DNA from 2 places in the Arthrobacter sp. P1_B9 genome. Region 2 is predicted to be linked to the other one. Evidence: predicted binding sites of a transcription regulator. Region 2 holds the regulator's gene; the other holds the start of a gene.
The links. The regulator LexA, encoded in region 2, represses DNA repair genes until DNA is damaged. The targets are predictions, from matches to a motif close to TCGAACANNTGTTCGA.
Positions count from the first base shown of each region.

Region 1 (15,216 bases), on a different contig from region 2:
GTTTGCTGTTCGGGAGATAACCGCCCAGCCGTGAGTCCCCGCGATCCGTTCCGCGGCGCTCAGCATGACTGTCTTGCCGATGCCTCTGGATCCGGTGATGATGGTCAAAAGCCCGGGCGCTCCCGAGCCTTGCTGCAGGCCGTACTCGAATTCATCCAAGAGCCCGGCCCGCCCAATCAAGTCCGGCGGTGTGGCTCCTGCGGTGGGCTTGAACGGGTTCCGCACCGGGACCTCCAGGGTGAAAGTAGGTGAAAGTGGTGAAAGTGGTGAAACTGATATCACACTATCAGGCGCCACATCCCGCAAAGTCTCAGGAGCTCCTGCAGGGCGAATATGCAGCGTCGGGCCATCCCTGTACGAAAAACAACAAGTCGACCATGCGTCCTATGCAGTCTCGGTTCTGACCACCTGAGACTGCAGCAGTCAGGCTGCGGCCAGGCAAGCTGACAGATACGACGTTCGGTTCGCCCAGCGCTTTGTGTCCACAGTCTGGGTACTGGCCCGCGGCCGGACCTATCCACTGTGGACGACCCAGACACCTTCGCTGGCTAACCAGATGACCCCCACTTTCCGACCCTCCTTTAAGTGCCGATAATCAACATTATGTCAAGTTGAATCAATCCAAGTGCAGAATCTGCAGATTAGAACCCGGTGATACGCACTCCCCGGTTTCGACTGACTGGACGCCGAAGTCCTCGCCGTTACAGGGATCCGGGCCCGTCCGGCGCCGCGCCGGGCAACAGCCCGGGCGTGTAAAGGTCAACTGGTTCGAGGTACCGTGCAGCTAGAACTGGACCGTCGATGATGCCGACGAGTTCTTCGCCCAGAGCGCTCGATCCTGAATCTGGCGTTTGCCACCATCTGCGTCTACCAGACCCATCTGAAGGTGTTCTGAGACCTCCTGACCGATCCGGTCTATGAATGGGACCGGGTCCGCCACCAGGGGTTCGGCCGCTCCCCCGTCCAGACCATCACCGACTTCAACCGGGCCCGGCACGCCCAGAGCAACGAAACCCGGGGAAGAGTTCGACGAATATGATTCTCCCCCGGGGGCGGCTTATCTGCCCCTGCCTATTTGGTCTTCGGGGTCTTCTGGGTCCAGGGGAAGACCCGCCGCGATACGCCGCCGGTCCTCCGCGGCCGATGTCCGGACGCGCTTCAACCGGAGCCCTCCCCGAACCAGGAAAAAGCCGGCCACAAGCATAACGAAGGCCACCATAGCTGCTGCCCAGTAGATGCTCGGATCATTAGCTTTGGGTTGGAACACGACGGCCAAGATGATGGCTACCAGCATCGTGAGATTGGCGATTTTCAAGGGCCCGAGCATGGAGTAGACGGACTGCCACGTCGCCTTGCTGGACCTAGCCTTGCCGGTGCCCTCAACGTCCATGCGGAATTTTCCCCCAGTGTTTCTCACCGTGAGCGTACCTGTCGCTGCTAGGCAGGGGAAGGCATGAAACAGCCCGCATGGGATTCCCATGACCTCTCGCCGCTAACATCCGACTGATCTAGCCACCCAACTCCGACGAACTGGACTCAGAACAGTAGGTCACTTTCCCGCTTGTAGTCTGCATCTCATCAGATGCATCAGGCAGCCCCCTCTCCCCCGACCATTCGGACCACGCAGCCAATGCGTCTTAGTGCATCGCCTTTAGGCCAGGGATATTCCGCTGATCGGTGTTCCGGGGGGAAGACTTCGGACCTGATCGTGAATCTGGCCTGCAATGTTCAGGGTCACGACAAATTCGCCTAACTCGACGTTGCTAAGTTCGGTTGGACCTCCGAGAACTGGTGGTATGCGAAAACCGTAGATTTCGGCCTCGCCCGGTTGGAGGCCCGCGTTCTCTGCCTGGTCGGCCAAACCGACCATGAGGTACTCGGCTTGCCCCTCGCGAGAGTTCAGTACCGCGATCAGGTCACCCTCGCTCGACCACAGCCGAGTAAGTTCACAGGCGATGACGTCGAGGAACCAGAATCCGCTCTCCGTCTGCAAGAACACGTCTCCGAACGGCGAAGTGAAAAGCGGACGCTTGTCGGCAAGATCGAGGAACGTCCAGGACTCGAGAGCCTCGGCATAGAGAGCCGGCGGGAATCGACGAAGATGTTGCATAACGTGACATTAGCGGAGATACTCGCGGCCCACGTGCGAAATTCCCAGAAGTTGGGCGCTATTCCATATCAAATACGCCCGAACTTGATCGCAGAGATGCCAGTAGGCGGTATGTAAGGACGAACCAGGGTTCATGGCAAGAAAATGGCCACCGCGTCAGCCTCCGTTTCGGGCGTCTGGGCCGCCTCGGGAAACGCCATGTCAATTTCTTGTCCCTTGACTGGGGTATGGGCGTGAATCTTGCCCGTCAAATTCATCAGCAGAAGCCAAAGACAACCTAGGTTTGGGAGCCTATGCTCGGGTTCAGCGTTCATTCTCAAGGGGGAACAATGGATCGCGCCTGGCGCCTTCGAATAGGAATTTCGGTTCTGGCGGCATTGCTCATGACATCATGCGCAGCCACCCCATCAGGGGTGCCGGGATCAGCAGCCTCCACGCCCACCACTTCCGGAATCGCAGCAACATCACCGGGGGCCCTGACCAGCTCCGTGGGTAACAGCCCCGTCCCGGCCACCTCAGGCCCGCCGCAGGAAACGTGCGCAGCTTTCCTGCCCACCGCGCCTTGCTCCACCTACAGCAGCGTCGCCGCAACATCAAACGGTATGGCTCTACCCTGGGCAGCGGCCGGGACCATCAAGGTTCGACTGGGCTCCGTCGAAGGTACCCTGCAGCTGGCCATGAAAACGGACTGCTCCCCCATCAGCGGGCCAGTCACAATTACTGGAAACACCCTTACCATCGGAAAAATCGCCACTGGCGCCAGCGGCTGCATCGGCACTTCCGGTGAACATCAAGCTTGGATTCATGAATTATTGAAACGTCCCATTTCAATGACCTATACGCAGGACACTTTGACCTGGACGAGCGGGATAAATACGCTCAGCTTCCAAGCTGAGTAACCACTGTTTTGAGATCATTACGGACGTCCCGGGGCGGTCCGCTTCCCTGCACGCCCCCGACGGCGACAAATGAGCTGCCGGATAGGCGCCGAATCCACGGGAGGGTCCCTGCACGGCTACCATTGGGCTGCCGGATTCACGACCGGGCGAACTCCCCTAGATCGCTCCCGGTCCTGTCAGCCCAGCTCCCCCACCACCCGTTCTCAGGTCTCCGTATTGATTGATCAAATGTCCTTCGCATAGAAATCGCGGAGAATAGCCGCGACGATCGGCCGCAGCTGCTTCGGATTGACAGCGCCCCCCAGCCATTCTCGGGCAGGTCCAGCCAGGAAGCTGAGGGCTCGGATTCCTGCACGTCACTCCACATGGGCTGCTCCTTGCCTCTCCGAATGGGTCACGTCTCCGCACGGCTGCGGCGGGGCAGAACATCCGGTTCCGGGACCCGCGTCAGGGCGGCTTCCCGTGGAAGCTTGAGCCCGTCGTTGCAATCCGTACCTTGACCTTCGTCTGCGTCTCAGGGCGTGCGGTGGGCCGGGGCGAACTGCGCCGCGCGGTTGGTTTCTTCGGCGCGGATGAGGTGCACGAGCGCGTTGATGAGGGCCAGGTGGGTGAACGCCTGTGGGAAGTTGCCGAGGTGACGGCCGCTCACCGGATCCAGCTCCTCAGCGTAGAGGCCCAAGGGGCTGGCAAGGGACAGCAGACGTTCGCACAGTGCCTTGGCGCGAACCACCTCCCCGATCTCGACAAGGGCCGAGACGAGCCAGAACGAGCAGGTCGTGAAGGTCCCTTCGTCGCCGGTGAGACCGTCGTCGGTCTGCTCGGGACGGTAGCGCAGGACGAGTCCGTCCCGGGTGAGTTCATCGGCGATGGCCACGACCGTGGCGCGCACGCGAGGATCGTTGACGGGCAAGAATCGGACAAGCGGAACAAGGAGAAGCGAGGCATCGAGGTTCGTTGTGCCGTAGGACTGGACGAACACGCCTCGGTCGTCGACACCATTGCGGCAGATGTCCTCATGAATCTCCGTGGCGATGGCGTCCCACTTTCGGGCGTAATCAGCCTGACCGTGCAGGCGCGCCAGCCGGGCACCACGATCCAGTGCGACCCAGCACATGAGCTTTGAGGAGGTGAAGTGCTTCGGTTCGCCACGGACCTCCCAGATCCCGTGGTCGGGGTCCCGCCAGTGGGCGGCGGCTTGCTCGACCTGGCGGAGCAGGACGGGCCAGAGCGGCTCGGGAAGCTGGTCACGGGATTTGGCGTGGAGGTAGACGGAGTCCAGCATCATGCCCCAGACGTCGAGCTGGCGCTGGTGGGCGGCAGCGTTGCCGATCCGGACGGGGCGGGCGCCGTCGTAGCCGCCGAGTCCCTCGACAGTAACCTCGGGAAGGTCCCTTTCGCCGTCGATGCCGTACATGATCTGCAGGTCGTCCTCGGCGGCGACGTCGCGGATGAAAGCGAAGAAGTCGTCGGCTTCCCGGTCCAGGCCGAGGGTGTAGAGGGCCCAGAGCGCGAACGTGGAATCGCGCACCCATGTGTACCGGTAGTCCCAGTTCCGCTCTCCCCCGGGTGTCTCGGGCAGCGAGGTGGTGGGCGCCGCGACCAGAGCTCCAGTCGGCGCGTAGGTGAGGCCCTTCAACGTCAGCGCGCTGCGCTGCAGCTGCTCCCGCCACGGGTGGTCCGGGAACTCGCCCCCGGTGATCCATTGCCTCCAGAATTCAGTGGTCTGCCACTGCTTGCGTGTGGCTTCTTCCCACGTCCGCGGCGGGGGCAGCGACCCCCAGGAGAGCGCGATAAAGGCCTGCTCGCCCTCGGTCATCCGGCTGCGAATGACCGCGATGGAGTCCTCGATGCCCAGCCGGCGGTCGGTAGTCAGATGCAGCACCGGATCCCCCTCATCGCCGCTGACGGTCACGGCCTCTCCGTATGCGGGGCTGGAGAACTCCCACCGTGCCCGGCGCTGGCCGTAGCCGAAGACCGGCTCGCACAGCACGGACAGCTCAACCGCACCGTTGACGCACCGGACGGTGCGCAGCAGGCAATGCTCGGCCTCGTAGTTCGTCGGCGGGCGGCGGTACCGGCCGGCCCTCTCGTCGGTGTGGTGCCACGGACCCATCACCAGGGCATCCCTCACGATCAGCCAGCCCGTCCTGGTCTGCCAGGTGGTCTCCAAGATCAAGCTGCCGGGGAGATAGCGGCGCGCAGTGGGCTCCCGGACGCCGTAGGGTGCCACCTTGAAGCCACCCGCGGCGCGGTCGAGGATAGTGGAGAACACACTCGGTGAGTCGTGACGCGGCACGCACATCCACTCGACCTGCCCGCTCGATGCAATCAAGCAGTTGGCCTCACAGTCAGACAAAAACCCATAGTCGGCGATCGGCGGATACGGGCTCGTGCCGGCCCCGGGCCGCCGCCTCCCCTCCGCCCCTGACCGGGCGTCGATGCTCACCACCCCAGTATGTTCCCCTCGGAGTGGAAACGGGACCCCGGCTACCTGGACGGCTTCCTCCCCAACGGTCAGTGCCTCATCAACGGTCAGTGCCTCATCAACGGTCAGTGCTTCATCGCAGAGGACGACGGCGATGCGGCGGCGAAGATCTCGTACGGCCGCCGGCCAAAGAGGCGCTGGACCTGAATTCCCTACATGGTCGATGGCCTCCTCGACCCGGGACAACGTTGACCCGCTCTGCCAACCCTTGGGATTGTTCAATCGGGGCGCTGACGGATTTCGACGATGATTGTGCTGAGAATCCCCGTCGGCTCAGCAATTCCGATGGATCGACTAGATGAACAACGAAGGATTGATCTCATGTCACAGGTACGGCGTTTCGATCATGTTGGTATCACCGTTGCCGATCTCAAAGAGGTGACGGCGTTCTTCGTCGGGCTGGGCCTCAAGGTCGAGGGCGCGCCGATGTTCGTCGAGGGCAAGTTCCTCGACACGGTGATCGGCATCCCCGACTCCCGTACGGAGATCGTCATGCTCCGGCCGCCCGACGGAGGTACCCGGCTGGAGCTTTCGAGCTTTGTCCGGCCCGACCACCAGCCTGGATCGCCCGCGGCGATGGCAAATGAGTTGGGGCTGCGCAACGTCGCCTTCGAGGTCGACGACCTCCAGGCGGTCGTCGACCGGCTGGCCGCGGACGGCTACGGGCTGGTCGGCGACATCGGCCAGTACGAGCACATCTGGCGCATGGCCTATGTGCGCGGTCCGGAGGGGATTATCGTGTCCTTGGCCGAGCGGATCGGCTGATTCGCCAACTCCAAACCCGCTAGCACGCCTGCGCCTTGATATGTCAGGGCCCCGCCGAGTGCTGGCATGATGGGCGCATGAGCAGAGTCACATGCGATCTGACTATTTCCCTCGACGGATTCGTTGCGGGCCCAAACCAAAGCATGACGGAACCTTTGGGCCGGGGCGGAGAACTCCTCCACAGGTGGATGTTCGAAGAAGCCGAGTCCAACGCTGCGGAGCACGAAGGCATCCTCGCCGCTGGCGCCTACATCATGGGCCGGAACATGTACGCCGGTCCCGGGGCATGGGATGAGCAGTGGCGGGGATGGTGGGGTGAGGACCCGCCCTATCACGCACCTGTGTTCGTTCTCACCCATCACCCCCGCGAGCCCTTGGAGATGGAGGGCGGCACAACGTTCAACTTCGTGGCCGATGGGATCGAATCGGCGTTGGCCCAGGCGCGGAAGGCCGCTGGCAGCAAGGACGTGGCCATAGCCGGAGGAGCGCAGACCGCCGGACAATTCCTTTCGGCGGGGCTGATCGACGAGCTGCGGCTCCACATTGCGCCCATAGTTTTGGGAGCGGGCGAGCGGTTGCTGGACGGCGTGACGGACCTCAAGCTTGAGCCGACGGACGTGAGCGGTTCCCGCCTCGTCACCCACGTGCGCTATCGGGTAATCCGCTGACAGGCTGACCCTTGGTTCTCGGAGGTCACTCGGCCTGCCCGAGGACCACGGGATGGACGAAGCCTCGAATTTCGTCGATCAGGCCGAACCGTCGCGGAACCATCAGCGCATGGTCTTCGCGGTTGATATAGACCAGGCCACCGTGCCAGTACTTGTCGTCGTCCCGGTGGGTCAGCACTGTGTCCTTCTCACCCTCATCGCGCTCGCGGTTGTTCCTGGCCAGGACCACGACGGCGGCCGGGATCGGGAGCGCGACCACCAGTCCCGCCCACTGCCCACGGCGTGACCGTCCCGGTCCACATCAAGGCGACGAGCCCAGCATCCCCACGTCGATCATCGCGACCAGCCCGAAGAGCGCTTCGACGCCCAGCGACATGTACTGCCGGTACCAGCGCGCCGAGGCCAGCGGGCGCGCCGGGTCGAGGTCGGGCCGGCTGTGGAAGGTGGCCGCCACGAGACCCACTAGCAACCCGGTCACACCGGGTTGCACGAACACCTGAGAGAACGCGGAGCCCACCGACTTGGCTGCCAGCCGGTTGGGCGCGCCGTTCGCGCCCTGGTGGACCGCGAGCGCGTCGGGCACCGACGGGTAACTGATCACGCCTGTTATGACCGTGCCGACGATGACGATCACTGCAGGGGCCGGCCAGAGCCAGGGAAACCGCGGAGGATCTGGCCTCAGGCCGGTGTCCACTGTGTTGCCTTGGCCCATAACTTCTTGAGAAAATGCCGCCCGTGAACAGAATCCTGATCTAGGTCTAGCCAGGCAGCTCACCTCGGTCGCGAGCGGGGCCAAGGTCTCCGAGGATTACTGCGCCTACACAGCTTGAAGGGGGCTCTCAATGGGTGATCGCACAGGCATCACCATCGACGAGGTCAAGATCCGCAGGGTGAACACCGACGCACTGTTCACCCAGGGATTCCTCTGCAAGCCTGACGGCGGATCGGACCAGCCATCAGCTGATGACATCGACGGCGCTATCACCGGAATCAGAATGCCGGAGCACCTCGATCAACGGTTCCATGCGGTTGAAGTGAGCAAGGGGACGGCAATCTACGTGCACCCCGTTATGACGCCCAAACACGCCGTAGAGATTGCGACCATGATCGCCGACGCAATCGCGCCCCTCGGATTCACCGGAACCATCACGGCATGCGCCGACCGCCCCGGCCCCAGACCCCGCACAGGGCGCTACGCGTACTGTGCGCCGCGATCTGCTCCGTCGACGCAGCCTTGGACAACAACGAGACGCCCCTCTTCTTTCGACCCGTGAAGAAGAACCTGGACCGATGGGCCGTGGACAGCCCCGCCTTCCAGAACATTGTTGACCAGATCGCCGGCTGGGCAGCAGCCAACGCGACCGCACCGATCCTCGCGGGAATCCACTTCACGATGACCCAATGCGAACCACACCAGGTCGCCGGCGTCTTGACCCGCTGCTGCGAGGACATCGGATGGGCGGACCTGATCTTCCCCACAGTCAACGGGGACTGGTACGTCCGGTTCACCGGTGAAGGTTGGATCCTCGCCGGCACCGAGATCAAGAAGGGCAAGGACGACGCCGGGGCGTCCCTGATGCGGCTCCTCGCCGACTCGGCCTCTCTGTACGACTACGCCCAAATGTCCCCAATCATCTTCGGACTAGTCACCCCTGGGAGTGTGATGCTCCAAAGGGCAACCCCGGGCCCCGACCTACCGGACAATTACATCCGCGGTCACCACGCGCTACTCGTCCCCGGCCCCGGAGACCTGGAGCTCAGCGCCGACCACGGATTCGTGAAGAGCTCCGTGCCCGGCATCTTCGCGATTCAGGTCCTCGGACCCGACCACCCAGACCTCCAGCCCACCGACCGCTGGCGTGTAACTCCTCTCGATGCTGGGCGGAGGCTAGTGACTGCGGACAACCTCACCGAGTGGTGGGCAGCCCCTCCGCAAGCCCCACCACAAGAGGATCTAATCTTCCTGCGAGAAGCCAATGCGGCCCTCCTGTCCAAGTGGGCCTGACCAAAGCGCCACCATGGTCCCAGGACTGCTTCTCATCAAAATTTGACGATCGGCATTCTGTCCGGACAACGAAGCATCCCCGTCGAACCGCGAACCATCTGACCGCGCTACTTGACGTTGCCGGAACTGTCTTTCCATGCACGAAGTGGGGCCAGCGATAACCGTCCTACCGGGGCCAGAATTACTTGGCGCAACCACTCTGAGAGGGCGGGAACTACTGGATCCGGCGCGGAGCGGGTACCGGACGTCCTCCATGCGGGGGGCGGTTTCGGCCGGGGGTTCTGGCTGTCCCGGTTCTGCCGGTTTTGCTGCGTCGGCCATGAGCTGTTCACTGCGTGCCGAGTCCGTCTGGGCGGCTTTGAGCGCGTCGGCGCGCCTGAAGAGTTCCGCCAGGGCTTTATCTGCCTGTTCGGCGCGCGACCCGGTACGGTGCACACCGCCGTCGATCGGGTGGTTAGGCTGGGTGGATGGCGACAGTTATTCTCGTGCGGCACGGCCGCACCACAGCCAATGCCACTGGACTGCTGGCCGGTCGGGCCGTCGGCGTCAGCCTGGACCAGATCGGGCGCGACCAGGCGACTCTGACCGGAGACCGGCTCGCGGCCGTGCCCGTAGTCGGGGTGGTGTCGAGCCCTCTTGAGCGTTGTCAGCAGACCGCCCAGCTCATCCTCGATCGCCAGGCTGGCACGCCGTACGCGCCGGTCGATCTCGATCTCACCGAGTGCGATTACGGCCAGTGGCAGGGCCGCACGCTCAGTGATCTCGCGACCGAGGATTTGTGGCCGGTTGTGCAGTCGCAACCGTCCGCCGTCGTCTTTCCCGGCGGTGAATCCATGGCCGCGATGCAGGCTCGGTCGGTGGCAGCGATTCGACGCCACGATGCAGCCTTCGAAGCCGAGTACGGGCCAGGGGCCGTGTGGGTGGCGGTGAGTCACGGTGACATCATCAAGTCAATCCTCGCCGACGCGCTCGGCATGCACCTTGACCTGTTCCAGCGTATTAACGTAGGCCCCGCCTCCGTATCGATCGTGCGCTACGGCGCTAGTCGGCCGAGCGTCTACGCGACCAACACCGACGCGGGTGACCTGTCGTGGCTGTCGAACGGCATCCACTCTGGCGATGTGCCGGTGGGCGGCGGTGCAGGGCAAAAGGCGCCATGAACCTCATGTGCCTAAAATACTGACATGCCTACACGTGTTCACGAGTTTGCCTGGCCTGATCGAATCGTCGTCGGCACCATTGGCCTTCCAGGGGCGCGCACGTTCTACCTGCAGGTGCGCGCAGGGACGCAGATCGTGAGTATTGCCCTGGAGAAGCAGCAGTCGGCTCTGCTCGCGGAGAAGATCGACGAAATTCTCGACCAGCTCATCACCGTCGAGGGCAACCCCTTCAGCGTTCCCACGAGCACTCCCATTGAACTTGTCGACAATGACCAGCTCGAGGCCGTTCAGGAGCAGTTTCGCACCGGCGCCATGAGCTTAGGTTGGGACCCAACCACGGCCCAGGTCGTAATAGAGGCCTACCCCATCGCCGATGTCGATGCTGATGACAACGAGGAACCGCTTGATGAGGGCGGCGCTAACGAGTCCGAAATGCTGCTGGTGCGAATGCCGGTCGGCACCGCCCGCGCATTCGCCAAGCGCACCCGTGAGATCGTCGGCGCCGGGCGTCCGACGTGCCCGCTCTGCGGTTACCCCATAGACGCCGACGGGCACATCTGCACCCTTCCCGAGGTCTGATGCCAGCGCCGGACCTAGTGACCGCCGAGCTGACGCTCACCGGCCGTATCACGACGGCTTCAAACGCTACATTTCTGGGCAGCATCGGCGACGTGGTGGTCGTCTATAAGCCCATAGCAGGCGAAAGTCCGCTGTGGGATTTTCCCCACGGCACCCTGGCTCACCGGGAGGTGGCCGCCTACCTGGTCTCGCAAGTCTTAGGCTGGGACGTGGTGCCGCGCACCTGGCTGCGCGATGGTCCTTTGGGCGAAGGAATGGTGCAGCTCTGGCAGGAGCAAGACCCCGCCCAAAGCGCCGTGAACCTGGTCGCGACGGACCAGGTTCCGGAGACGGGCTGGAAACACGTTCTCGAGGGACGGGATGAGAACGGAAGGATGGTCGCCCTCGTGCACGAAGACTCGCCGGCGCTCAGACGCATGGCGGTGTTCGACATGGTCGTCAACAACGCCGACCGCAAAGGCGACCACATTCTTGCCATGACGGACGGACACCGGCACGGCGTGGACCATGGGCTCACCTTTCACCGTGACCACAAGCTGCGCACGGTGCTGTGGGGATGGCTGGGAGACGCTCTGACCGCCGAGGAACGCGACGGCATCGATCGTGTCAGCGAAGGACTGCACGGTGGGCTGGGCCGAAACCTGGCGGACTTGCTCAGCGCCGAAGAAATCGCATCGCTCGCCGCGCGCTGCGCACGGTTGCGCTTGGCCGGGCGGTTTCCGGCTCCGAGCGGTGAGATGTCGGCGGTGCCCTGGCCGCTGTTCTAAGGGAATCACGGCTCAACTGTCAAAAGTTGGCTGCCCAAACGCCGATAACAGCGCCTACGCTCAACCAAGCCCGCAGGCCCCACCTTCCGCAGACGACGCGCCGAGCGTCCCATATACAGCACCCCTTCAGTCAGGTGTTGCGATGTTGAGGAGAAACCGCGCTGCCCACGCAGCCGAGGGATATGGGCAGAGTCCAACTTTTGTCGGCCCATCCGGCTACACTGAATGTATCGAACATATATTCGAATAAGGGTGTGTTGTGGGCGTTGTTGTCGGTCCCCGCGTGATAGACGCGGGCATGTCGTTGCTGTCGGTGCTGATCTCTCCGGTCCCCGTCGCGGCCGGGTATCCATCGCCGGCGCAGGACTACTTTGATGGGCGGATTGACCTGAACGAGCATCTGATCAAGGACATCACCAGCACGTACGTCGTGCGGGTCTCCGGAGACTCGATGGAACGCGCCGGCATCAGCGACGGGGATGAACTGATCGTCAACCGGGCCGTGGAACCCAAGGACGGGTCCGTAGTCATAGCCGTCCTGGACGGAGAATTGACCATCAAGCGGCTGCGGATCACGGCCGCCGGCGTCGTGCTGCAGGCGGAGAATCCGTCCTACCCGGACATCCGCGTTCCGTCCCTGTCGGATCTGGTCATCTGGGGCGTCGCGACCCGCTGCCTGCACCATGTTTGAGGCACACCATGTCTAAGCCCTCCCCGATGCGGCGGATGCCGCAGATCGCGCACGTGGATGTGAACTGCTTCTACGCCTCGGCCGAGCGGGCATTCGACCCGTCCCTCGAAGGCCGGCCCGTCGTCGTACTGTCCAACAACGACGGGTGCGCCGTCACCCGGTCCCCGGAAGCCAAGGCTCTCGGCATCGGCCTCGGTGAACCATGGTTCAAACTCGCCCCGCGGGCCAAAGAGTGGGGACTTGTTGCCCTCTCGAGCAACTACGAGCTTTACGGGGACATCAGCGCCCGGGTGATGGAACTGCTGGGCCGCTACAGCGCTTGGTTGGAGGTTTACAGCATCGACGAGGCCTTCCTGGGCGTCAAAGGCGCGCCGGAGGACCTGTTGGTCCTGGGCCAGACCATGAAGGCAGCCGTGCGGCGCAACGTGGGGGTTCCGGTCTGCGTCGGGATCGCCGGGACCAAGACCCTCGCGAAACTGGCCAACAAATGGGCAAAGCACAACCCGGCCTTCGACGGGGTCTGCCACTGGGACTCCGTGCCCGCCGCCACCAGAGAAGCGCTGATGGGCCGGCTGTCTGTGATCGAAATCTGGGGCGTCGCGACGCGCCTGACCAAACGCCTCAACGCCTTAGGGCTTCAGTCCATCCTTGACCTGTCCCGGGCCGACCCGGTGATGATCCGGGACCGCTTCTCCGTGGTCATGATGCGCACCGTCCTGGAGCTGCAGGGCACGCCGTGCATCCCGATGCAGGAAGAACGGATCGGCCGGGACCAGCTCATCTTCTCGCGCTCCTTCGCCACCCCCATCACCACCGCCGCCGGCATGCGGCAGGTCCTGTCCGTCTACGGCCAGCAGGCATCGGCACGGCTGGCCAAATACAGCCTCCAGGCCAAGGTCCTCACCGCCTTCGCCGGCACCTCGCACTTCAACCCGAACGACACCTCCTACCCCTCGGTGTGCGTGCCGCTGCCGATGCCCACCGCCGATCCCGTCCTGCTCACCCGGGCCGCCCACGCCCTCCTGCCCCACATCCAGGAAGGCATCAAATACGCCCGGGCCGGCATCATGGTCACCGACCTGCGGCCCACCGGCAACCAGGCACCGCTGGCCCTGTTCCAAAATCCGCACGAGGAACGCCACATCGGAACCCTCCTGGAAGATGTGACCCGCCGATACGGGCGCGGCTCCATCGGCCTCGGCCACGCCGGCATACGGGGCGGGCCGGACTGGACCATGAAACGGGACATGCTCTCCCCCCGCTACACCACCCATTGGGACGAACTCCCCCTCGTCAAAGCCGCCTAACGCCAACACGCCCCCGCAGCACCGCACCACGAAAGACCACACCCATGACCCTCAGCACCGAAAACCCCACACGAACCCTTGACCTTCAAGTCCGGCTCGACCCGGCAGGCAAGCCCCTTGCCATCCGGCACGACGGACGGATCTGGCTTGTCGATCCGGCCACCGAATCCCGGCACTGGATCGACGGTGACGCCGGGCGGGGCACCCGATGCACGGCCGCCGCTGGCGCCAACCCGGCCGGTACCGAATACTGGCGCGTCGAGGCCCGGCTGGGGGCTAATTCAGCGCTGCGCACCTTCACGCTGCGCCGGAATCCACGCTCCGTCCAGTGGCTCCTGGACGACATCAGCGACGGCGGCTAGGCAACGGTGACACTGAACCGTCAGCCGATCAACGACCAGATCTGGGCGGGGATCAGGGAAGAATTCACGCTGCCCGCCCTGGAACAGGTCCGCCGCCGCCTCGCCGAACTGATGGACGACCCCGACCCTGTAATGCAGCAGCTCGTCCGCGTCTTCATCGACGACGGCACGTTCTGCCCGGGATTCCAATTCGTCGCCGGCGGCCACCTCCACCCGACCGTCGTCGACCTCTTCCAGCGCGCCATAGAACTGAAGGTTCCGCACAACTACTTCACGGCCTGGATGGTTACACCCTGCCGGGAACTCGGCGGGTCCCGCCCCGTTGACCATCTGAAAAGCGGCCGCGCTCCCCTGTTTCGCGCGCTGGAATCCCACCGCTGGCAGTAGAGGCCGACCCGCGAACCGACGTCCAACGGTTCCGCTGATCAGTCCGGCCCGGGATGCATTGAGTCACACGCGGGAATCGCAGCTGCCCTGCCGTTGGTAGTCTTTAGCCCACCATCCCTTTCCGCCCGACACTTGAGGTGCGAACCATGATCCCGACGACTCCCACTCCGGGCACTGTCCTTCTGGCCGGCGCCACCGGCGATCTCGGCGGGCGTATCCTGCAGAATTTGGTCGCCCTGGGGGCCACCGTTCGGGTCCTGACACGGCCTGGGACCAGCACGGAGCGCATTGCGCAGCTCCGCGCCCAAGGCGTCGACGTGATCCAGGCGGGCTACGACGATCCGATGGCCCTCCGAAGGGCCTGCGCGGATGTTGACTGCGTAGTCTCCGCGATCAACGGCGTGGACAGCGCAATTTTCGACGCCCAATCGCGCTTGCTGGAGGCGGCGGCCGCGGTGGGCGTACCGCGTTTCATCCCTTCCGATTACTCCATCGATTACCGCGGAATCCGCCCCCGAAGCAACCGGAACTTGCAGTTCCGCCGAGACTTCGCACAGCGGCTGGATGCCACCGAAATCCGGGCCACTTCCATCCTCAATGGCGCCTTCACCGACATGCTCTCCGGGCAGGCTCCCATGATCCTGTTCTCCCGGCGTCGTGTGCTCTTCTGGTCCGACGCCGACCAGGTGCTCGACTTCACCACGAAGGATGACACTGCCTCCTACGCCGCCGCCGCCGCCCTCGACGAGCGGGCGCCCCGCGTCCTTCAGATCGCCGGAGACCAGGTCACGGCAAGGACCCTGGCAGCCACCATGTCCGACCTGACCGGAACGCAATTCGGGCTCCTCTACGCGGGCAGCGTCGGCTCCTTGACTGCTATGAGCCGGGCCGTCAAAGCCCTCATGCCGGCCTCTGACAAGCCGTTCCCGCCGTGGCAGGGCATGCAGTACTTCGCCAGCATGTTCAGCGGCGACGCGACCCTGAACTACGTCAGCAACGACCGGTACGGGAGCCGGAGGTGGACCACCGCC
Region 1 covers NZ_JBFUAA010000012.1:59,620-74,835, reverse strand. Annotated here, with positions in the region: gene AC1D1A_RS16180 (AAA family ATPase) at 1-225, opposite strand, end outside; gene AC1D1A_RS16175 (hypothetical protein) at 1,058-1,390, opposite strand; gene AC1D1A_RS16170 (T6SS immunity protein Tdi1 domain-containing protein) at 1,652-2,110, opposite strand; gene AC1D1A_RS16165 (META domain-containing protein) at 2,440-3,009, shown strand; gene AC1D1A_RS16160 (glycoside hydrolase family 15 protein) at 3,524-5,455, opposite strand; gene AC1D1A_RS16155 (hypothetical protein) at 5,465-5,641, shown strand; gene AC1D1A_RS16150 (VOC family protein) at 5,816-6,259, shown strand; gene AC1D1A_RS16145 (dihydrofolate reductase family protein) at 6,337-6,927, shown strand; gene AC1D1A_RS16140 (hypothetical protein) at 6,953-7,186, opposite strand; gene AC1D1A_RS16135 (DUF1648 domain-containing protein) at 7,229-7,561, opposite strand; gene AC1D1A_RS16130 (hypothetical protein) at 7,770-8,201, shown strand; gene AC1D1A_RS16125 (hypothetical protein) at 8,198-8,932, shown strand; gene AC1D1A_RS16120 (histidine phosphatase family protein) at 9,400-10,092, shown strand; gene AC1D1A_RS16115 (DUF3090 domain-containing protein) at 10,117-10,671, shown strand; gene AC1D1A_RS16110 (SCO1664 family protein) at 10,671-11,438, shown strand; gene AC1D1A_RS16105 (LexA family protein) at 11,698-12,129, shown strand; gene AC1D1A_RS16100 (Y-family DNA polymerase) at 12,138-13,436, shown strand; gene AC1D1A_RS16095 (hypothetical protein) at 13,481-13,798, shown strand; gene AC1D1A_RS16090 (hypothetical protein) at 13,805-14,185, shown strand; gene AC1D1A_RS16085 (NmrA family NAD(P)-binding protein) at 14,332-15,216, shown strand, end outside.
Region 1: the regulator LexA is predicted to act here: its motif matches at 11,669-11,684, upstream of AC1D1A_RS16105 (LexA family protein).

Region 2 (15,216 bases):
GCGAACACCAGGCCCACGAGGGCGCCGAAGTCCTCGAGCAGGATCACCGGGAGTTCCGGCTGCTTGGCGTTGCGGATGAACTTAACCCAGCTCTGCTTCCCACGCAGGGGGTTGGATTCGATGATCGCTGTCCGGAACGAGAAGGACTCGGCAATGATCGCGCCGATCAGGACGGCCAGCGGCACCCACCAGAAGTCACCTTCGATGGCGTGCGGGTGCTGGATTTTTCCCCAGGCCTCGTACAGTGCGAACAGGCCGCCGACGCTGAAAAGCACAATCGAAACGATGAAGGCGTAGATGTAACGCTCGCGGCCGTAGCCGAAGGGGTGCTCGGGGCTGGCTTCCCGCTTTGCGCGTTTGCCGCCGAGCAGGAGCAGCAGCTGGTTGCCGGAGTCTGCGAGGGAGTGAATCGCCTCGGCCAGCATGGACGAGGACAGCGTCAGAAAGTAGGCGACGAACTTCAAAACGGCGATGGTCAGGTTTGCGGCCAGCGCCGCGAGAATCGCCTTGGTACCGCCATTTGCAGCCACGTGAGCTTCTCCTTATGGGGTTCTTCCGGGGTGTATGCGAACACCGGAAGAACCCAGCGCCCACAAGGAATACCGTACCGGTTTCCGGGCCGGCGCCGAACCGCGGCGGGGACCAACGCTGCCACGTAACGATTGGGTAGTCCCCTGCTGACAAGCAATCCGCCCTATGTTAGCTTGAAGCCATATTCGGTATTCACAATTTGGATGCCGAAAAATATGTAGGAGGAGACATGGGCTTTCTTGGCTGGATCATTCTCGGACTCATAGTGGGTGCAATCGTCAAGGCACTCTTGCCCGGCAGGGTCGGTGGCGGCTGGGTTACCAGTCTCGTGCTCGGCGTCGTCGGCGCGATTGTTGGCGGCTGGATCGGGGACCTGCTGTTCGGCGGCGGCAAGATGGAATTCTGGAATCTCGGTTCCTGGCTCCTGGCCATCGTCGGTGGCCTCGCGGCCGCGTTCATCTACGGCGCCATCACAGGGCGCAACAAGACCACCACCTAATTCTTCAAGGCACTGGCCGCACACTTTGTGTGGGGGCGACAGTGACACTACGACGGCGGGGCTCACCATTCGGTGGGCCCCGCCGTTCGTTTGGCCTGCGTTTTTCGGACAGGAATTCCTGCCGGACCCGCTGGTTTCCTGCTGAGCGGCTAGGGGGTTTGCTGGGAGCGGGCGCTGGCGTACAGGCAGACAGTGGCTGCGGTGCCGAGGTTCAGGCTTTCCGCTTCCCCGTACACCGGCACGGCCACCCGGTGGTCGGCCAGCGCGATCTCGTCCTCGGACAGGCCTTGGGCCTCGTTGCCGAAGAGCCAGGCGGTCGGCTGTTCCAACGCGTACACCGATTCGGCGGCGGATGCCCCCAGGCGGCGGGCCGCGTTCTCGTCCTGGAGACGGTCCAGGTCCAGTTGTCCCTTGCCGTCCGCGGCCAGCACGCCGACGCCACGCTCCCGGCAGCGGGCCACGACTTCCTCGACCTCCGCGCCGAGGACAACGGGCAGATGGAACAGGGAACCCGCCGTCGACCGCACGGCCTTGGGGTTGTAGATGTCCACGCTCGAGCCGGTCAGGATGACGGCGTCGGCGCCGGCGGCGTCGGCCGCCCGCAACACGGTGCCTGCGTTGCCGGGGTCCCGGACCTGGCACAGGACGGCAATCAGCCGCGGGCCGGTGTCGAGCACGTGCTCAAGGCTCACGTCCAGGAAGCCGCAGACGGCAATGATGCCCTGTGGGGTGACGGTGTCCGCCATCGCAGCGATCACTTCGTCGGTTGCGAGGTGCGCGTGGGTTCCCTCGGCCAGCTGCTCCAGCTCCGGGTGGCGGTCCAGGCAGGCCTCGGTGGCGTACACCTCATAGACGATGCCGGGCTCCCCCGCGGCGATCCTCTTCCGGTGCAGGACCAAAGCCTCACGGACCGCCTGCGGGCCTTCGGCCAGGAACTCGCGACGCTTTAAACGGGCCGGGCGCCCGGCAAGCTGTGCCACCTTCCTCATCCGATCAGCTCGGGGGTTGGAGAGTGGAAAGTCTTGCGGGCGCCCGGTTTCGTTCATATAAGAACCTTAGTGGCTATTCCAGCCGGCTCTTGAACGAGACAGTCTTTCAACTGCGGGAGGAACTACTTTGCAGCCTCGTCGGCGGCCTTCTTGGCAGCAGGCTTCTTCGCGGGAGCCTTCTTGGCAGCCTTGGGAGCCGGGGCAGCCTCAGCCTGGACGGCCGGAGCGGACGTGTCGGCAGGCAGCGAGTCCTTGGCGACCTTGACCAGCGCGGCGAAGGCGTTGGCGTCGGAAACGGCCAGCTCGGCCAGCATACGGCGGTCAACCTCAACCTCAGCGGCCTTCAGGCCCTGGATCAGGCGGTTGTAGGTCAGGCCGTTGGCGCGGGATGCAGCGTTGATGCGCTGGATCCAAAGACGGCGGAAGTCGCCCTTCTTCTTCTTACGGTCACCATAGCTGTACACAAACGAGTGCAGCAGCTGCTCTTTTGCCTTGCGGTACAGGCGTGAACGCTGTCCGCGGTAACCCTTTGCGCGTTCGAGGATAACCCGGCGCTTCTTGTGGGCGTTAACCGCCCTCTTCACACGTGCCACGTGCGTACTCCTTAGAAAATTTCTGATCCCAAGCGTCTACTGCCGGAACGGTCCGGCTGGCCTGAGAAGCCTTTTTGGTAGTTGACTGCTGCCAGGTGGCGAACAGTCAGAGAACTTGGAACTTAGATGCCGAGCATCTTCCGGATGACCTTGGCGTCGCCCTTGAAGACGATCTTGTCGCCGGCAAGGCGACGGGTCAGCCGGGAGGACTTGTGCTCGAGGTAGTGGCGGCGGTTGGCCTGCTGGCGGCGCAGCTTGCCGGTACCGGTCAGCTTGAAGCGCTTCTTAGCACCGCTGTGGGTCTTCATCTTCGGCATGGGAACCGATCTCCTTACGTATCCGCAGAAAAGTCTGCAGCTCTTTCGTGCAGCCACCCCTGCGGGCGGCGTGCTGGTTGCCTGCTGCCGGACATTGCTGTCCGGCAGCCGTGAACTAGTTGGTCTTCTTGGTGCCAGGCTTGGCGGCTGCCCGGGGGGCGGCCGGCCGTGCGGCGGGCTTCGGCGCTGCGGGCCTGGGTACCGGCTTCGGAGCAGCAACCGGCTTCGGTGCTGCTGCCGGAGCGGCTGCCTTTTCCTCGGGAGCCTTCGCTGCTGCCGGGGCCGGAGCGGCCTTCGGAGCCGCGGGAGCCTTGGCTGCTGCCGGCTTCTCGGCCGCCTTCGGAGCCGCCGGAGCCTTCGCTGCTGCCGGCTTCTCGGCCGCCTTCGGAGCCGCCGGAGCCTTCGCTGCTGCCGGTTCCTCGGCTGCCTTCGGTGCGGCTTCCGCCGGCACGTCCTGGGCGGGGGCCTCGTCGGCCTTGGTCTCTTCGACCGGAGCCGCTTCAACCTTGGCTTCTTCAACCTTGGTCTCTTCGACCTTGGCTTCCTCGACCTTGGTCTCTTCAACCTTGGCTTCTTCGACGGGGGCCTCCGCTGCGGGTGCCTCCGGCGATACGACGTAGCCTTCCGGCAGGAGGTCCGACAGCGTCTGGGTCAGCGGGGCGTTGCCACCGGAGACATCGACGCGTCCCGAAGCCTTGGCTTCGTTCTCAGCCTTGGCTTCTGCGCGCTGCGTTGCGCGGCGGGCCTCCGCCTTGGCTTCGGCTTTGTTCTTCAGCGGGCCAACCACCATGACCATGTTGCGGCCATCGATGCGCGGGCTGGACTCCACCACACCAACTTCGGCGACGTCGTCGGCGAAGCGCTGGAGCAGGCGGATGCCCATCTCGGGGCGCTGCTGCTCGCGGCCGCGGAACTGGATCATGGCCTTGACCTTGTCGCCGGCACCGAGGAACCGGAGCGCGTGGCCGCGCTTCGTTTCGTAGTCGTGGGTGTCGATCTTCAGGCGGAAACGGATTTCCTTCAGGACCGTGTTGGTCTGGTTCTTCCGGGCCTCGCGTGCCTTGACAGCGGCTTCGTACTTGTACTTGCCGAAGTCCATCAGCTTGCACACCGGAGGCTTCGCCTGCGGTGCAACTTCAACGAGATCAAGATCGGACTCGGCAGCCAAACGCAGGGCATCCTCAATACGGACAATTCCTACTTGTTCGCCTGCAGGGCCGACCAGCCGCACCTCGGGGACGCGGATACGCTCATTGATTCTTGGCTCGCTAATGTTAAAGCTCCTGTGTTCGTGAGGGGTATTCCACCGGCAAAAAGAGAAGGCCCCCAATTGCCGGAGCAATCGAAGGCCTCGAGATCGGAACTGCCGCCCTCAAGGGGGCGGCATGCACTTCCTGCGGACCGGAGTCCGAGGTAGTGCCCGACCAGGTACCCGGCAACCTTGACTCCTGGACAGGAGGGGCTTCCCGAAGGAAGTTTCGCGGCTGACGCGGGTGGGAGAGAACTCCGCTTGCAAACTAAAGCCAACTCTACAGAAAGACACCCGTTCAACGCACGTATGCGTCGCCGGGCGCCAACTTCAGTGACAAGCACTGCCAGTCAGAACACTGCATTCTATAAAAGCTTGAGAATAACGACATTTAGTCGGTCTGTGACAAGCTTACCAGCATGAGCACTTCAGATAGTAATTCCCACGTCTTCGAGCCCGCGGCAGCCCAGGCGGACGTCTCGCAGCAGATCCGCGACATCTCGGAAGTCCCCTCCATCGAGGTCATCACCACGGCCGCCGTGCACCTGATGAGCGCCGCCGCGGTAAAGCTCGGCCTCGCCGCCGAGGAAAATGCCCAGGACCTCAAGGACCTGGACGAGGCCCGCAAGCTGATCACCGCCCTCGCCGGTCTGGTGACCGCAGCGGCGCCCGAAATCGGCTCACAGCACGCTGGACCGTTGCGCGACGGACTCCGTTCGCTTCAGCTGGCCTTCCGCGAAGAATCGATCATCCCGGACGCGCCGGGCAAGGGCCCGGGCGAGAAGTACACCGGCCCCGTCAACTAAGCACCCGTCAGCCAGGACAACGCCGGCGTGCGGACCACCCAGGTCCGCCCGCCGGCGTCGTTATTTTCCGTCCGCAGGATTTGCCGTTCACAAAGCCCGGGCGCGTGCCCGGAGTGGCGCAATGGCGGCAGGCCCGCGTTCAGACGCGGGCCAGGCGGCTGCGCCGGACCTGTTGCAGGGCCAGTCCCACCAGGCAGAGGGCCACGCCCGCCAACCCCACTGAGACGAAGCCGGCCGACGGGCCGATGAGGTCAATGAACAGCCCGGCAAGCGGCGCGCCCAGGGCCACTCCGCCGGTGAGCGATGACCCGTACCAGCCCATCGCCTCGCCACGCCGGCTTTCATCCACCAGTTCGGCCACCTTTTCCGAGGCCGCGGACAACACCGGCGCGCACAGCAGACCCGGCAGCAACGCGAGCAGGCTGAGCGTCCAGACGTCGGTCGCGAAGGCCATCGGGACCGTCAGCGCTGACATCCCCAGCAACAGGAGGATCGGGGAAACGGCCCGGTGCATGGCACCGTAGAGGACGCCGCCCACCACCGAGGCCGCGCACCAGAAGAGGAACACGATGCCGATTTCGGCCTGGTGGCCGCCGGTCTGGAGCGCCGCGACGATGCCGACGTCGGTGCCGCTGAGGACCATGCCGGCACCGGCGCCGACGGCAAACACGGCGGCTACGGCGGCGGTGAACCAGCTGAAGTTGTGGATGACCCTGTGGCGCAGGCCGGATCCCCGCCGGCGGCGCTCCTCGGCGGCGGCCGCCAGGGGTGCCAGTTCGGCTGCTGCCTCCTGCAGGTGGGCCGGCGCGGCGGCGACCACTGCGGCTTCCGCGCACTCCAGCTCCTGCGCCTCAAGCCCGGCGTCCGGGGAAGCACTCCGGGTGGGCGGGTTGAACCACATGAGGAAGAGCCCGGAGACGGATGTGGCCACTCCCACGACTGTCAGGCCCAGGACGGACTGGCCGCTGGTGGCGACGACGGCTCCGACGGCCGGGCCGATCATGAAGACCAGCTCGGTGGCGATGGCGTCGAGCGCAAAGGCAGTCCGGCGCTGTTCCCCGGGGGCCAGAACGCCCAGCGACTGCCGCACCACGCTGAAGATGGGCAGAGTCAGCAGGCCCCCGATGAAGACCAGGGGCAACAGGGCCTCGTAGGACACGTGCGGCACGATCGACCAGATCACGGCCTCGGAGACCACAGACGGAATCAGCGCCTTTCGCAGCCCCACGGTGTCGACCCGGCGTCCGCGCCAGGGCGCGCCGACGGCGATACCGATCGTCATCACGGCGGCGGCCGCTCCGGCGGCGGCGTAGCCCTGGCCGAGGGTCAGGACGATGTGCAGGGTCAGCAGGACGCCGGCCGCCGAGTGCGGTATGCGGGCGATCATGCCGACCAGCAGGAGGCGCCTGATGGGCCGGATGGCCAGCAGCTGACGGTAAAGCGCGAAATTCACGGACTATATCCTTCTGGTACTGCCCACGGCAGCACCGGGAGGTCCCCCCGTTGGGCCGTCAGCTATGGTGCTGCACGCTGCAGCTTGACCTCGATCGAATCAACCCGCTCGGCAAAGATTTCATTCCGGGCCCAGGCGTTATTGAGGCCGGCGACGATCGACTGCACGCCGGCGGCGTCGAGACCGTCTTCAAGGTAGAGGACCACACGGAGTTCCGGGCCGGCTCCCCCACCGGGGAGCCGCCTGCCATCGGCCGTGGCCGAGGCAACTCCACCCCCCGGATGAATTTCAACACGGCGGACCGCCGGAAAGCCAACCGCGCCTTCCCCGAGTGCACCCGCGAGATCGGGGTCGGCGTATGACGGCGTCCATGGCTGCTGCTGGGCGAGGGCCCAGACTGCCGGCCGGCGGACCACGAACGTCACTTCCGAGCCGGGATCGAGCACGAGCAGCTCCGCCCCTTCCGCGACCGCTGACAAGGCGGCCCGGGCCGCGTACACGGCGACCGGCCTGGCCTCCGGGTGCCACGCCGTCAGTGACGCTGCCGAGGTGAACACCGGCATGGCCGTCCGTCCGTCCGGCGCCTTGAGCGTCACCAGGGCCATGTCGGCCTGCTTGTCCGAGTGCAGCGGATCCCCGTTGGGCCCGGCCGCGGCCTCGCCCTCTTCGGCGAGCTGGGCGAGGATTGGCACGAACACCCGGGCGGTGGCCAGCGCGGCCACCACGGCCGCCTCGTCGCCAGTGCCCGCGGCGAGGTCGGACAAGGCCGCCAGATAGCCGGCGTCGGCGGTGCCGTCGTCGTCGTCGAAATTATGGATCTTGGCGTCATTGCCGGACAGGCTGCGCCCAGCCCAGGGTTGGCCGGCGGAGTCCGTGGCCCCGCCGGCGCCGGCAAGGGCCGCCGCGATATGCCCGGGCAGATGCCGGATGGGACCGGCCCCGGTCCCTGCCTGCACTGTCTCGTGGGGGTTATTGGGGTCGTGGGTGTCGTGGGAGTGCGTCATGGGCGCCTTCGCCGCTAGCGGCGGCCGGCGACGTCGAGGGCCTCGGGCAGGGTGAAGTTGCCGTTGTAGAGGGCCTTGCCGACGATGGCGCCTTCGACGCCGAGCGGCACCAGGGAGCGCAGGACCTTGAGATCCTCGAGGCTGGAAATGCCGCCGGAGGCGACCACCGGCTTGCCCGTTTTCTCGACCATCTGGCGCAGGAGTTCGACGTTGGGGCCCTGGAGCGTGCCGTCCTTGGTCACATCGGTCACGACGTACCGGGCGCAGCCGGCGTCCTCGAGGCGGCCGAGCACGTCCCAGAGGTCCCCGCCTTCCTTGGTCCAGCCCCGGCCGGCGAGGGTGGTGCCGCGGACATCCAGGCCGACGGCAATCTTGTCGCCGAAGCGCTCGATCACCCGGGCCGTCCATTCCGGGTTTTCCAGTGCCGCCGTGCCCAGGTTGACGCGTGCGACGCCGAGGTCGAGGGCCTTCTCAAGGGATTCGTCGTCGCGAAGGCCGCCGGAGAGCTCCACCTTGATATCGAGCCGGCCGACGACCTCGCGCAGGAGCTCGGCGTTGGAGCCGCGCCCGAACGCGGCGTCCAGGTCGACCAGATGCACCCACTCAGCCCCCTGCTGCTGCCAGTTGAGGGCGGCCTCCAGCGGGGTGCCGTAGCTCGTCTCGCTGCCGGCTTCGCCCTGTACGAGCCGGACGGCCTGTCCGTTGACGACGTCGACGGCGGGCAGGAGCTCGAGTACGGGCAGCGGGGTTTCGGTGGTCATCGTGGAGTCCTCAGCTTGGGGATGGGGGTGGGGAGGGGCGGTCAGGACGCCGGCAGGGTCAGGAGGTAGGCGGCCAGCAGTGACATGCCGGCGAGGATGTAGAAAACGATCTGCACCCAGAGCGGACTTTTCTGCTGGCGGAAGGAGATCCCGCCGCCAACCAGCAGGCCGGCCACGCCCATGAGCACCAGGGACCACATCTAGGCGGTCCCTTCCGGGGCTGCGGTACGGTCCGGGGCTGCGGGGCGCAGGCTTTGGACCCAGTTGCGCAGCAGCCGGGCGCCGGCGTCGCCGGACTTCTCCGGGTGGAACTGGGTGGCACACAGCGGGCCGTTTTCCACGGCCGCGATGAACGGGGCACCGTGGTCGGACCAGGTCACCAGCGGCGCAGCCATCCGCGGCTGGATGACGTCGAAGTCCCACTTCTGGACACCGTAGGAGTGCACGAAGTAGAAGCGCTCGTCCTCAACCCCGGCGAAGAGCCTGGACCCTTCGGGGACGGCGACGGTGTTCCAGCCCATGTGGGGCACGACGTCGGCAGGCAACAGTTCCACCTTGCCGGGCCACTCCCCCATGCCCTCGGCTTCGGTGCCGTGTTCGACGCCGGCCTCGAACAGCACTTGGAGCCCGACGCAGATGGCCAGCACGGGGCGGCCTCCGGCGACACGGCGGCCGATCATGCGGATGGCGTCAACGGCCTTGAGTTCGCGCATGACGGTTTCGAAGGCGCCGACACCGGGGACGACGAGGCCGTCGGCATTGAGGACATCCTCAGGCTTGGAGCTGAGGATGACTTCGGCGCCGGCCCGCTCCAGCGCGCGGACGGCGGACCGGACATTCCCGGAGCCGTAGTCCAGCACCGTAACTGTGGGCTTTCCCTGCGGGGAGACCGGCTTGGCCGCGGCGGCGGGGTCGATGATGGCCCCGTCGCGGAGCACCGGGCCGGTCACAAAGCACCCTTTGTCGACGGGATGCCCTCGACGCGGGGATCCGGCTCGACGGCTGCGCGCAGGGCACGGGCAAAGGCCTTGAACTGGGCCTCGACGATGTGGTGGGGGTCACGCCCGGCAGTGACGTTCATGTGCAGGCAGATCCCGGCGTGAAGGGTGATCGCCTCGAAGACGTGGCGGGTCAGGGAGCCCGTAAAGTGGCCGCCGATCAGGTGGTATTCCTGGCCTGCCGGCTCGCCGGCGTGGACCAGGTAGGGACGGCCGGAGACGTCCACGACAGCTTGCGCGAGGGCCTCATCGAGGGGAACGGTCGCCTCGCCAAAGCGGCGGATCCCGGCTTTGTTGCCCAGAGCGGTCCGCAGAACCTCGCCGAAAGTGATGGCCACGTCCTCGACAGTGTGGTGGACATCGATGTGGGTGTCGCCGGTGGCCTTGACGGTCATGTCGATCAAGGAGTGCTTGCTGAGGGCCGTCAGCATGTGGTCGTAGAACGGGACCGACGTGCTGATGTCTGAAACGCCGGTGCCGTCCAGGTTGATCTCGACCAGGACCGAGGACTCGCTGGTGGTCCGTTCCATGCGTGCGGTCCGGCCCTCGGCGGCGGTGGATCCGGTGGTGCTCATGTAGATGTGTCCTTTGGAAGAAGGCAGGGTGTTGGGCAATCTGGCGGGGACGATTGGGCTCCCCACCAAGTCTAGGCCTGCGGCTTTGCGGAGCCGGCCAGGATGAGTTCAAGTGCCTCCAGGAAGGCTGTGGTTTCTGTCTCAGTGCCGGCGGTGACGCGCAGGTGCCCCGGAATACCGACGTCGCGGATGAGGACACCGGCGTCCAGCATGCGCTGCCAAACCTCATGGGGGTTCTCGAGGCCGCCGAAGAACACGTAGTTGGAATCAGACGCGGCCGGGGTCAAGCCCAACCGCGTCAGTTCCGACACGATCCGGTCGCGCTGGCGCTTGATGTCCTCGACGTCCGCCATGAGCGCCTCCCGGTGGCGCAGGGCAGCCAGGGCCGCAGCCTGGGTGATGGCGGAGAGGTGGTACGGGAGACGCACCAGGCGCAGGGCATCCGCGACCTCCGGGGCCGCGGCCATGTAGCCGAGCCGCGCACCCGCGAGGGCGAAGGCCTTGCTCATGGTGCGCGAGACGATGAGCCGCTCCCGGCCAGGCAGCAGGGTGAGGGCACTGGGCGTGCCGTCGTGGGCGAACTCGTGATAGGCCTCGTCAACGATCACGATGGTCTGGCTGGCCTCGCCGGCCTCATAAACGGCCTCGACCACATCAAGGCCCAGCCCCGTGCCGGTCGGGTTGTTCGGGGAACAGAGGAAGACAATGTTGGGCTGAAGCTCGCGGACTTGCTGTGCCGCCGATTCCGCGCTGAGCCCATAGTCGGACGCGCGGACCCCGACGACGTACTCCGTATCCGTGCCGGAGGCCAGCAGCGGGTACATCGAATACGTGGGAGGGAACCCGAGGGCCGTCCGGCCAGGGCCTCCGAAGGCCTGGAGGATTTGCTGAAGGACTTCGTTGGAACCATTCGCGGCCCAGATGTTCTCCGCGTCCAGCCCATGGCCAAGGTATTCGGCGAGGGCTTCGCGCAATTCGGTGAATTCGCGGTCCGGATAGCGGTTCAGCCCGGCAGCGGCGGCGCTCACGGCTTCGGTAATCGCGGCGCGGACATCGGCCGGGACCCCATGGGTGTTCTCGTTGACGTTGAGCAGGATGGGGACGTCCAGCTGCGGCGCGCCATACGGACGCAGGCCACGCAGATTGGTTCGGAGGGGCAGTCGGTTGAGGCGCTCAAGCTGGTCAGTCACGTGACCAGTTTAAGTGGTAGCGGGACGGGCGCTGAAACTGTGACGCCCGCAACGGCACCCGGGGGTGGCTACTTGGACGGAACAAACAGTTGCTGGCCCGGCATCACACGCGCGGCGTCCAGATTGTTCAACTGCACGATATCGGCCACAACATCGCGGGGATCGCGCTCCGGGGCCACCGACCCGGCAATGGCCCAGAGGGACTCCCCCGGTTGGACTGTGACGGATACGGTCGGCGTCACCGAGAGCTGGTCTGCGGAATCTGCCGCTTTCGCGGGAGCGTTGAGGAATCCGCTGAAGGACAGGATGAACGCCGCCAGCAGAATCAGGGGGACGCCGAAAAAGACGAAGCGTCCGCGCCGGGTGAGCCGAAGCGGCGGCTGCTTGGTCCGGCCGCCGGAAACCGCGGCGGCGGCTCCTTGCTGCGCCCGCGACGGCGCGGAGCCGCGGCGCCTGGCGTTGAGCGGGTACACGTTGCCGTGACTGGAACCACTTTGGGCGAGGCCGCCTTGTCCGATGCTGCCGTGTCCGATGCTGCGGCGATCCGCTGCGCCACCCGGACCAACACCACGGTGGCGGGTCGTGACGCCCTGAATGTTAGTGCCGTCAAACGCGCTTGAAACTGACATGAACTGAGCCCTCCTGGACCATAAGTTGCCGCCCGGCGTACTCACGTACTCGCCGCCAACCGGCCGAACCTTCGAACATAGAACCGAACATTGCCTGCGAACCTAGATCGTCGGAATCGAACACATATTCGAATCTTACTTGTTCTGTTTTAGCACTTACTAACGAACGATGTCGAGACTCGCTAGAACAAATGTTTGAAAAAGGTCTGCGGCTGGCCTATTTTTGAGGGACAGGACAACCACTTTCGAACTCCCACTTTCGAACTACCAGTGGGAATTCATTCGTAGTTGATCAGCAGGGTCTGACATTTCAGGCCGGAAGTTCCCGGTGACAGCAGCCACGGCAGCCGGGCGGAACGGAAAGGCGTTGGCGAACATGGCAGCACAAGCCACCGGCGGCAGGGCCACCCCACGGAGCCCGCAGCCCGCCCGGGCCCCCAAGAGCCTCACCGTCCGGCAAAAGAAAATCCTGGAGACCATCCAGCGGTCCGTCACGGACAAGGGCTACCCGCCGTCCATGCGCGAAATCGGCGACACCGTCGGTCTCGCCAGCCTGTCGAGCGTGACCCACCAGCTCTCCCAACTGGAAAAGCTCGGCTACCTGCGGCGCGATCCGAAGCGGCCCCGGGCCATGGAAGTGCTCATGCCGCTGACCCTGGACGAGGGGGCCACACCGATATCTGGTATCGAGAAGTCCAGCCCCTTGCGGGCCGTCGGCGGCCTGTCGGTAACCGAGCTCGCCAGCGCCACTGACACGGCAATGGTGCCGTTCGTCGGACGCATCGCCGCCGGCGGGCCGATCCTCGCGGACCAGGTGGTGGAGGACGTCATGCCGCTGCCCCGCCAACTCGTGGGCCATGGCGAACTCTTCATGCTCAAGGTGGCCGGCGACTCGATGATCGACGCCGCCATCTGCGACGGCGACTGGGTGGTTGTCCGCCGCCAGGGTGATGCCGTGAACGGCGATATCGTTGCCGCCCTGCTGGACGACGAAGCCACGGTCAAGACCTTCCGCCAGCGGGACGGCCACACGTGGCTGTTGCCGCAAAACACCCAGTACGAGCCCATCCTGGGCGACCACGCCGTCATCATGGGCAAGGTCGTATCGGTACTGCGCTCCCTCTAAACTGCGCTCTCTCTAAACTGCGCTCCCCTTAGCCATCCGGGGCATGCTGCCAGTCCGGAGCGGCCACCCCGCGGCGGATTTCCGGCGCAGGGTGGCGGCCCCGGTTTGGGACTTAGGCTTTCGCGGAGTCTTTCGCCAGGCGCTTCAGGGCTGCCATGGCTATCGATGAATCGGTGGTGGGCCAGAACGGCGGCAGCGCGGCGCGCAGGAAGCCGCCGTAACGCTCCGTGGAGAGCCGCGAATCCAGCACTGCCACCACGCCCTTATCCGAGGTCGAGCGGATCAGCCGTCCGGCGCCCTGCGCGAGGCGGATGGCGGCGTGCGTGGCCGAGACGGCCATGAAGCCATTGCCGCCGGCCTGGGCCACGGCCCGCGAACGTGCCGTCATCAGCGGGTCGTCCGGCCGCGGGAAGGGAATCCGGTCGATGACCACCAGCCGGCAGGACACGCCAGGGACGTCGACGCCCTGCCAGAGGGACATGGTGCCGAACAAACACGTGTCAGGTTCGTCGGCAAACTGCCGCACGAGCGCCGTCATGGTCGACTCCCCCTGGCACAGGATGCTGAGGCCCAGCCGGGGCCGCATGGCCTCGGCTGCTTCCTCTGCGGCGCGCCGCGAGGAGAACAGGCACAGGGCGCCTCCGCCGGAGGCGCGGATCAGCTTCTCGAGTTCGTCCAGGGCCTCGGGGGACGTTCCGCGGCCGGGTTTGGGCAGGTGCCGGGCTACGTAGAGGATGCCCTGCTTCGGGTAGTCGAACGGGGAGCCGACGTCGACGCCGGTCCAGCTCGGGGCGCCGTTGCCAACCAGGCCCAGGCCGCCGGCGGCGGGTTCGAAGGCAGCGCCGATGGCCAGTGTGGCCGAGGTCAGGATGACGGTGTGGTCCGCGAACAGGCCCTCGCGCAACCGCCCTGCGACGCTCAGCGGGGCAACGTTGATCAACGCCGGCGCGCTCTCGTCCGGCTGGGAGTAGCCCTGCGCCGGGTCGAAGCTGCTGTTGCGGGAGAACCACACGACTTCGCGGTTTTCGCGCGCGGCCAGCAGGCGTTCACAGAGCTCCAGGATGACCATGAGGCGCGAGCGGGCCAGCTGCCGTCCGCCGTCCGCCGACACGGAGCTGTCCCCCTTGGAATCGGACAGGGCGGCGCGGCACGCGTCGCGCAGCTGGTCGATGCAGTCCAGCTGCTCGCTGTTCAGGCCGTTGGGCATCAGCCCGCTGGGGACGCCGTCGATGGCGAGCTCCAGGTGGGCGGCGGCATTGTTCAGCGCATCCACGGTGATGCCCGTGTGCTTCCGGGCCCCGGACGCGGCGGCGTGCACCATCGCCACGGAGAGCTGGCCCGAGACCGCGCCCGTGACGCGGTCCTGAAGTTCGTGTGCTTCGTCCACCACGACGACGTCGTACTCGGGCAGCACCGCCAGGCCTTCGAAGGCACTGACGGCGAGCATGGCGTGGTTGGTGACCACGACGTCGGCATCGGCGGCGTTCTGCCGTGCCAGTTCGCTGAAGCATTCGGCCGCGAGCGGGCATTTCTGCGCGCCGAGGCACTCCATGGAGGTGACCGAGACCTGGCGCCAGGCCCGGTCCGTGACGCCCGGCATGAGCTCGTCGCGATCCCCCGTCGCGGTCTCCTCGGCCCATTCGCGCAGCCGGACAACTTCCTTGCCCAGCTGGGAGGACGGCCCGCCAAGTGCGGCGGCGAAGTGCGGCACGGACGTGTCCTCGCCGAGGGAAAACAACTGTCCCTCGGAAGGTTCTTCGGACGGGAAGCCGCCCTCGAGTTTGTGCCGGCAGACGTAGTTGGACCGGCCCTTGACCAGGGCGACCTTGACGGGCCGCTCCAGGGCAGGGGTGATGGTCTTAAGCAGCCTGGGCAGGTCACGGCCCACAATCTGCGTTTGCAGTGCCAGGGTGGCGGTGGAGACCAGGGTGGGTTTGTTGCTGGTCAGCGAATGCGCGATCAGCGGAATCAGGTAGGCCAGCGACTTGCCGGTGCCGGTGCCGGCCTGGACCAGCAGGTGATCGCCGCTGTCTATCGCGCGCGCCACCTGCCGGGCCATTTCGTGCTGGCCATCGCGGCTCTGCCCGCCCATGCCGGACACGGCACGGTCGAGCAGCTTAACAACAAACTCCTCGCCGGCCGCGCCGGCAACCGAACCGGCGCCGGTGTCGGCGTCGGCCGGCCCAGCGTCGGCTGGTTCGGCGTCAGCTGGATCGGCGTCGGTCCTGGTCACCGCAGCCTCAGTCATTGCTGATGAAGGGATCCAGTTCGGCGGCGAGTCCTTCACGCACCATCACCACGGCACGGGTCCCGGTTTCCTCGTGGTCGAGGCTGAGGATCTCGGCGTCGCTCTCGTGGAGCTTGCTGATCAGATCCCCGCGGTTGTACGGGATGAGCAGTTCAAGCTTCACGCTGGGCCGCGGAATGCCGTCACTGATGGCCTTGAGCAGTTCCGGAATGCCTTCGCCGGTGCGGGCCGAGACCACCACGTGGCGC
Region 2 covers NZ_JBFUAA010000007.1:183,872-199,087, reverse strand. Annotated here, with positions in the region: gene AC1D1A_RS12210 (cation diffusion facilitator family transporter) at 1-530, opposite strand, end outside; gene AC1D1A_RS12205 (GlsB/YeaQ/YmgE family stress response membrane protein) at 761-1,030, shown strand; gene AC1D1A_RS12200 (TrmH family RNA methyltransferase) at 1,180-2,076, opposite strand; gene rplT (50S ribosomal protein L20) at 2,142-2,612, opposite strand; gene rpmI (50S ribosomal protein L35) at 2,735-2,929, opposite strand; gene infC (translation initiation factor IF-3) at 3,045-4,160, opposite strand; gene AC1D1A_RS12180 (DUF1844 domain-containing protein) at 4,598-4,984, shown strand; gene AC1D1A_RS12175 (MFS transporter) at 5,124-6,437, opposite strand; gene AC1D1A_RS12170 (SseB family protein) at 6,500-7,441, opposite strand; gene priA (bifunctional 1-(5-phosphoribosyl)-5-((5-phosphoribosylamino)methylideneamino)imidazole-4-carboxamide isomerase/phosphoribosylanthranilate isomerase PriA) at 7,456-8,202, opposite strand; gene AC1D1A_RS12160 (hypothetical protein) at 8,244-8,402, opposite strand; gene hisH (imidazole glycerol phosphate synthase subunit HisH) at 8,403-9,152, opposite strand; gene hisB (imidazoleglycerol-phosphate dehydratase HisB) at 9,149-9,775, opposite strand; gene AC1D1A_RS12145 (histidinol-phosphate transaminase) at 9,847-10,965, opposite strand; gene AC1D1A_RS12140 (LysM peptidoglycan-binding domain-containing protein) at 11,034-11,438, opposite strand; gene lexA (transcriptional repressor LexA) at 11,971-12,720, shown strand; gene AC1D1A_RS12130 (ATP-dependent DNA helicase) at 12,833-14,968, opposite strand; gene hflX (GTPase HflX) at 14,961-15,216, opposite strand, start outside.